2 regions of the Streptomyces sp. cmx-18-6 genome follow, and region 2 is predicted to be linked to the other one. Evidence: riboswitches for the same ligand, from Rfam matches in the RefSeq annotation. Region 2 holds a riboswitch; the other holds the start of a gene.
The links. A riboswitch is a leader RNA that binds a small molecule or an ion and turns the genes downstream of it on or off. The one in region 2 is predicted to bind cyclic di-AMP.
Positions count from the first base shown of each region.

Region 1: linked by a shared signal. The riboswitch ahead of ACLJPL_RS18570 (NlpC/P60 family protein) and the one ahead of ACLJPL_RS15540 (M23 family metallopeptidase) in region 2 are both predicted to bind cyclic di-AMP.

Region 1 is NZ_JAEBEP010000007.1:180,375-184,020, reverse strand. It holds gene pcrA (DNA helicase PcrA) at 1-1,381, opposite strand, end outside; cyclic di-AMP (ydaO/yuaA leader) riboswitch at 1,748-1,912, shown strand; gene ACLJPL_RS18570 (NlpC/P60 family protein) at 1,911-3,173, shown strand; gene ACLJPL_RS18565 (hypothetical protein) at 3,208-3,561, opposite strand.
Region 2 is NZ_JAEBEP010000006.1:19,898-23,543, reverse strand. It holds gene ACLJPL_RS15550 (MerR family transcriptional regulator) at 1-79, shown strand, start outside; gene ACLJPL_RS15545 (PP2C family protein-serine/threonine phosphatase) at 221-1,498, shown strand; cyclic di-AMP (ydaO/yuaA leader) riboswitch at 1,709-1,861, shown strand; gene ACLJPL_RS15540 (M23 family metallopeptidase) at 1,873-2,922, shown strand; gene ACLJPL_RS15535 (aldo/keto reductase) at 3,136-3,646, shown strand, end outside.

The DNA.
Region 1 (3,646 bases), on a different contig from region 2:
CCAGGACGTCCCGGACCTCCTTGCGCTCGTAGAAGCGCACGCCGCCGACGACCTTGTAGGGCAGGCCGACGCGGATGAAGATCTCTTCGAAGACGCGGGACTGGGCGTTGGTCCGGTAGAAGACGGCGACGTCGCCCGCCTTGGCGTCGCCCGCGTCGGTGAGGCGGTCGATCTCGTCCGCGACGAACTGAGCCTCGTCGTGCTCGGTGTCCGCGACGTATCCGGTGATGCGGGCGCCGGAGCCGGCGTTGGTCCACAGGTTCTTCGGGCGGCGGCTCTCGTTGCGCTCGATGACCGCGTTGGCGGCGGAGAGGATCGTCTGCGTGGAGCGGTAGTTCTGCTCCAGCAGGATCGTGGTCGCGCTCGGGTAGTCCTCCTCGAACTGGAGGATGTTGCGGATGGTCGCACCCCGGAAGGCGTAGATCGACTGGTCCGCGTCGCCCACCACGCACAGCTCGGCGGGGGCGTCGGCCTCTCCGGCCGGGCCGACCAGCTCGCGTACCAGCGTGTACTGGGCGTGGTTGGTGTCCTGGTACTCGTCGACCAGGACGTGGCGGAAGCGGCGGCGGTAGTGCTCGGCGACGTCCGGGAATGCCTGGAGGAGGTGGACCGTCGTCATGATGATGTCGTCGAAGTCCAGGGCGTTGGCCTCGCGGAGGCGGGCCTGGTACAGCGCGTACGCCTGGGCGAGGGTCTTCTCGAAGCCGTCCGCGGCCTGTCCGGCGAAGGTCTCCTCGTCGATCAGCTCGTTCTTGAGGTTGGAGACCTTCGCGGTGAAGGACTTCGGCGGGAAGCGCTTGGGGTCCAGGTCCAGATCGCGGCAGACCAGGGCCATCAGGCGCTTGGAGTCGGCGGCGTCGTAGATCGAGAACGACGACGTGAAGCCGAGCTTCTTGGACTCGCGGCGCAGGATGCGGACGCACGCGCTGTGGAAGGTCATGACCCACATGGCGTTGGCGCGCGGGCCCACGAGCTGCTCGACGCGCTCCTTCATCTCGCCCGCGGCCTTGTTGGTGAAGGTGATCGCGAGGATCTGCCCGGGGTGCGTCCCGCGCTCGGCCAGCAGGTGGGCGATGCGGTGGGTCAGGACCCGGGTCTTGCCGGAGCCGGCCCCGGCGACGATGAGCAGCGGGGACCCGGCGTGCACGACGGCGGCGCGCTGCTCGGTGTTCAGCCCGTCGAGCAGCGCCGCGGCGTCGATGACCGGGCGCGGGTGGCCGTCCCGGTAATACCCGTCCCTGGGCGGCGGGGGCGCGTCGAAGACGCCCTCGAAGAGTCCCTCCGGCACCGCTTCGGGTGCGTGGTCCTCGGGGGGCGGGGGCGGGCCGTCCTCCGTGGTCTGGAGGCCGGTCAGGAAGTTGTCGTCAAAGAGGCTGCTCATCGCCATCCGAGTCTAGGCGGCCGCACCGACAACCTTCCGCCGAAGCCGGGAAGAGAGCGGGAAGAGGCCGGGAAGAGGCCCGGAAGAGGCTGGCGAGAAGTCGGTGAAAAGCCGGCGAGAGGCCGGTGAGAGGCCAGAAGAAGCGCTCCGGTCGGCGGCCGCCACGCCGAGCCCCGCCACGCACGGAGACCGGACGAGCGCGTTCCGTTAAAGAACCCCCGGTGGGAGGGGGTGCGGCGGCCTCCGGCCACAAAGGTCACGAAAATGTATCGGGCATATCGCTCATCGACCTTCCCAGCGGTGGCGCCGGTTGGCTAGCGTGCTCGATCAGGTGGCCCGTACCCCCTGGACGCGATCCGCGCCGAACGGGCGACCCTGCCGAATCCGTCCTGCCTCGCGGCAGTTCGGAACCGGGGACCCACACGCAGCACCGGGGTGAATCGGTCCGTACCCCTCGTCCGGACCGTAGGACAGCCTTCCGTTCCGTCCGAACCCGACAGCTAACCCGGTAGGTGGTCCACGGAAGGAGATGCCGGTCTTGGCATCGCACCGCAAGCCGCGCACGAAGGTGCGCACCACCACCCCCGCCGTCGGGTTCACGACGGCCGCGCTGGCCTCTGTGACGTTGCTCTCCACGCAGAGCGCGACGGCCGCCCCCACAGAGCCGAAGCCGGCCATCGAGGAAGTCCAGAAGAAGGTCGACGAGCTCTACCGGCAGGCGGGCAGCGCGACCCAGCAGTACAACCACGCCAAGGCCGCCTCCACGGCCCAGCGGACGAAGGTCGACACGCTGCTCTCGGACGTGGCGAAGCGGACCGAGAAGATGAACGAGGCGCGCCGGGAACTGGGGGCCTACGCGGCCGCGCAGTACCGCTCCGGCGGCATCGCGCCCACCGCGACCTTCTTCCTGGCGGACGACCCGCAGTCGTACTTCGACCAGAGCCAGGTGATGAGCCGGTCGACGGCGCGGCAGCAGAAGGCCGTGGACGACTTCCGGACGCAGCAGGCGGACGCGGCGAAGAAGCGCGCGGAGGCCGTCCAGAGCCTGGAGACGCTGACCGAGACGCAGACGACGCTGCGCACCAGCAAGAAGAACGTGCAGGCCAAGCTCACCGAGGCCCGGTCCCTGCTCTCCCGGCTGACCGCCGAGGAGAAGGCGCGGCTGGCGGAGCTGGAGCGCAAGAAGGAGGCCGAGGCGCGGAAGAAGGCGGCGAAGCTGGCCGCCCGCCAGGCCGCCGAGGCCCAGCAGCGCGCCGACGCCGAGAAGAAGGCCCGCGAGGAGGCCGCGAAGGAGTCGGACGGCGACAGCGCGACCGGTTCCGGCGGTGGTGCGGGTTCCGGCGGCGGGACCGGTTCCGGCAGCGGTACGGGGACGGGCCCGGGAGCCGGTACGGGTACGGAGACGGGCCCAGGGGCGGGCACCGGAACGGGCAGCGGTTACGCGGCCAAGGCCGAGAAGGTGCTCGCCTTCGCGCGCGCCCAGATCGGCAAGCCGTACGTGTGGGGGGCCTCGGGCCCGTCCTCGTACGACTGCTCGGGGTTGACGCAGGCGGCCTGGCGGGCGGCGGGCGTCACGCTGCCCCGGACCACCTGGGACCAGGTCAAGGTCGGGACGCGGGTCGCCACCTCCGACCTGCAACCCGGCGACCTGGTCTTCTTCTACGACGACATCAGCCACGTCGGCGTCTACAAGGGCGGCGGGATGATGATCCACGCCCCGAAGCCGGGGGCGAACGTGCGCGAGGAGTCGATCTACTACATGCCGATCTACGGCAGCGTGCGCCCGGCGTAGCACGTCGAGGGGCGGCCTCCGGAGAGGCCGCCCCTCAGGTCCAGAGCGTGGCGATGAAGATGTTGGCGACCGTCAGAGCGCCGACCGCCGCGAACGCACCCTTCTCGACCCTCTCCTCGTCCCGCTTGACGTAGACCAGCGCGAGGATGGCGACGAGCAGCAGCAGCTTCACGCCGATCTTGACGTTGTTCACGCTCTGGTCGTCGGCCTGGTTGAGCCCGACCAGGGCCACGCCGGTGACCAGCATGGTCAGCGCGCCGTGCAGCATGGCGGGAACGAAGCGGGCGGCGCCCGCGCCCATGGCCTTCATCTGCGTGAGGAAGCCGCCCAGCAGGGAGGCGATGCCGATGATGTGCAGGGCGACGAAGACATTGATGAGTACGTCCATGGCTCGGGAGCCTAGCCATGGCCAAAGCATGGCCGGGCAGTGAGGCAAGCCTTTCCTGGAGCCTTCGCCGGAACTGAACGCCCTG
Region 2 (3,646 bases):
CGATCGCTACGGAGACGGCACCGCCGCCTTCGTACGGGATGCGCTGACGATCTACGCGGAACACCGGCTCTCCGACTGACCGCCGAGGGCGCGGCGTTCCCCGCCGCTTCCCCCTATTCGGCCGATGACGAGTCGCGCACGGCGCGGCTCCGGGAAGCCTGGACGGGGCGCGGTACCGTCCGCAGCCGTGGCCGGACCGGGCAGGAGCACACAGGTGGGGATGGCGGATAAGGGGCGTGGACGCCTGAGCGGGAGCTTGGGCGTCCCGGGCCGCGGCATGTCCGGTTCCATGGGACGGGCGATGTCCGGCTCCGCGAGCCGTGCCCTGTCCGGTTCCGCCGGGCGGGGGCGGCCGGTGGTGGCCCGGAGCGCCGGTACGCGGCGGTTCGTCCGGCTGCTGCCGCTGCTCCTGATCGGCGGCGGGCTGCTCTTCGACTCGCTCGCCCCGCCCAACTTCACCGCCGTGCCCCTGTTCGTGGCCGCGCCGCTGATCGCCGCGCCGTTCTTCTCGCTCGCCAGCACGATCCGTACGGGTGTGGCCTCGGTCCTCTCCGTCATCGCGATGCGGCTCTCGGACGGGACGTCCACGCACGTCGTCCCGGTCATCGAGATGATCACGGTCCTCACCGCGGCGGCTCTGGCCCTCGTCATCAACGGGGTCGTGCGCCGCAGCAACGAGCAGCTGGCCTCGGCGCGGGTCATCGCGGAGACCGCCATGCGGGCCGTGCTGCCCACCCCGGCGGAGCGGATCGGCGGGCTCCAGGTGGCGGCGCGGTACGAGGCGGCGCAGGCGGACGAGTTCGTCGGCGGGGACCTCTTCGCGGTGGCCGACACCCCGTACGGCGTACGCCTGGTGGTCGGCGACGTACGCGGCAAGGGGCTGGACGCGGTGGAGGCCGTGGCGGTGATCATCGGGGCGTTCCGGGAGGCCGCCGAGCAGGAGCGGTCGCTGGAGGGCGTCGCGCAGCGGCTGGAGCGGGCGCTCGCGCGGGAGGGCACACGGCGGTACGGGCTGGACGCCATGGAGGGGTTCATCACCGCCGTACTGGCCGAGATCCCGCCCGGTTCGGCCTCGCTGCGGCTGGTCAACCGCGGGCACCCGGAGCCGATCCTGCTGCACGCGGACGGGGCCCTGGAGGTCCTCGCGCCGTCCGTGCCCGCGCTGCCGCTGGGGATGGACCTCGGGGTGTGGCCCGACCGGTCCGACGAGTGGGAGCTGCCCGCCGGTTCGACGCTGCTCGCCTTCACGGACGGGCTCTCCGAGGCGCGGGACGCGAACGGGGCCTTCTACGACCCGGCGGCCCGGCTGCGCGGCCGGATCTTCCCGGGGCCGGAGGAGCTGCTGTCGGCGCTCACCGACGACGTACGGCTGCACACCGGAGGGCGGTCCACGGACGACATGGCGCTGCTCGCGGTGAGCCGGCCGGCGGAGGGGCAGCCGGTGCGGCGGACCACGGTGAAGATCGTCGGACGGGGCGATGACACGGTGCGTGACTGAAGGGCATCGCTCCGCATAACATTTGACATACCGTCAGAAAAAGTAGTGTTGCCGAGCCACCGTCAAGTCGCCCGTTTCCACCCGCTTGTAGCCGGTAAGTCCGTGCCGGGGCCGTTAATGATCAACAGGAACGGCTTGGAATCGGGCCCGTCCGTCTATTAACGTTCGATAACGCAGCGCGGTCGTCCCAGCCGTCGTCAGAGACGGCGCCGTGCGCGAGCGCCGAATTCCGCAAGGAAACCGGGGAACCACCTACATGGGGTGAATCGGGCACCTGCGTCTCGTGAGAGGCGGAGGGGCCCGTAGGAGACCTTCCTGCTCCGAACCCGTCAGCTAACCCGGTAGGCGAGAAGGAAGGAAAGGAGTGCGCCCACGTGGCGTCCAACAAGCCTGCCCCTGAGGCCCCGTCACCCTTCAGTGTCGACACCTTCGGTGACGAGGAACGGACGTGGGAGGAGTGGAATCCCACCGAGGAGTCCATCCGTCCCGTGCGCGGCAGGCACCGCGTAGCCAAGCAGCGGGGGCTCGCCCGTAGCTCCACCGTCCTCGGGGTCGGCGTCATAGCGGCGGTCGGAGCGGGTGGCATGGCCACCGCTCAGGACAAGGCACCCGTCTCCATCTCTCTTCCCGATTCCTTCGTGGACAACCTCCCCGACGCCAAGTCCCTTCCCGGCGTCGGGTCCTTCATGTCCCAGGAGGCCGAGGCGGCCCCGGTCGTCGCCGCCTCCGCGCCGCTCACCACCGCGGGCATCACCACCGCCGAGGCCGAGCAGGGCACGACCGACGCGGGCGAGGCCCTGCGCGCCCGGATCCTCCAGCAGGCCGAGCAGCAGCAGGCCAGCGCGGACGCCGAGGCCAGGGCCGCCGAGGAGGCCGCCGCCGCCGAGAAGGCCGCCACCGAGGCGAAGAAGCAGCAGGACGAGGCCGAGGCCAAGGCCAAGGCGAAGATCGCCGCCGAGAAGAAGGCGGCGAAGGAGGCGGCGGCGAAGAAGGCCGAGGAAGAGCGCCTCGCCAAGCTCCGCGCCAGCTACACCCCGCCCACCTCCGCGTACACGCTCACCTCGACCTACGGCCAGTCCGGCGCGATGTGGTCCTCCGGCCAGCACACCGGCCTGGACTTCGCCGGGGCGGCCGGTTCGCCGCTCAAGGCCGTGCACGGCGGCACGATCACCTCGGCCGGCTGGTCCGGTTCGTACGGCTACCGCACCGTCCTCCAGCTCGATGACGGCACGGAGATCTGGTACGCCCACCAGTCCTCGATCGACGTCTCGGTCGGCCAGCGGGTCGACACCGGCGACACCATCGGCCGCATGGGCGCGACCGGCAACGTGACCGGCGTCCACCTCCACCTGGAGGTCCGCACCGCGGGCGGCTCGGCCATGGACCCGGCGGCGTGGCTGAACAGCAAGGGCCTGGGCGTCTGAGCCTGGCGGTCTGAGCCGCTTCACGCCCTCTCGTGCGCCCTCGCGGTTGTAGGCGCGCCCCCCGAACCCCGGCAGCCCTGACGCTCACCCCCCGACGTCAGGGCTGCCGGTCTGTCCGGGGACCGTATTCCAGGGCGGGGGCCAGGGTCAGGGCCGGGGTGCCGGGGGCAGGGTGAGGAATACCCGGCTCCGCCTCCGCCGTTGAACACGCACATGACTTCACTGCGTACGCTCGGCAGCTCCGACCTCCAGGTCTTCCCCCTCTCCCTCGGCGGCAACGTCTTCGGATGGACGGCGGACGAGGACCAGTCCTTCGCCGTCCTGGACGCGTACGCCGCGGCCGGCGGCAACTTCATCGACACCGCCGACGCCTACACCGCCTGGATCGAGGGCCACCAGGGCGGCGAGTCGGAGACCGTCATCGGCAAGTGGCTCGCCTCGCGCGGCAACCGCTCCGACATCGTCGTGGCCACCAAGGTCGGAGCCCACCCCGACTACAAGGGGCTCTCCGCCGCCACCGTCAAGGGCGCGGCCGAGCAGTCGCTGCGCCGGCTCGGCACCGACCACATCGACCTCTACTACACGCACTTCGACGACGAGACGGTCCCGGTGGAGGAGATCGTCACCGCCCTCGACCAGCTGGTGAAGGAGGGCAAGGTGCGCCACATCGCCGCCTCCAACATCAGCCCCGAACGCCTCCAGGCATCCCTCGACTTCTCCGAAC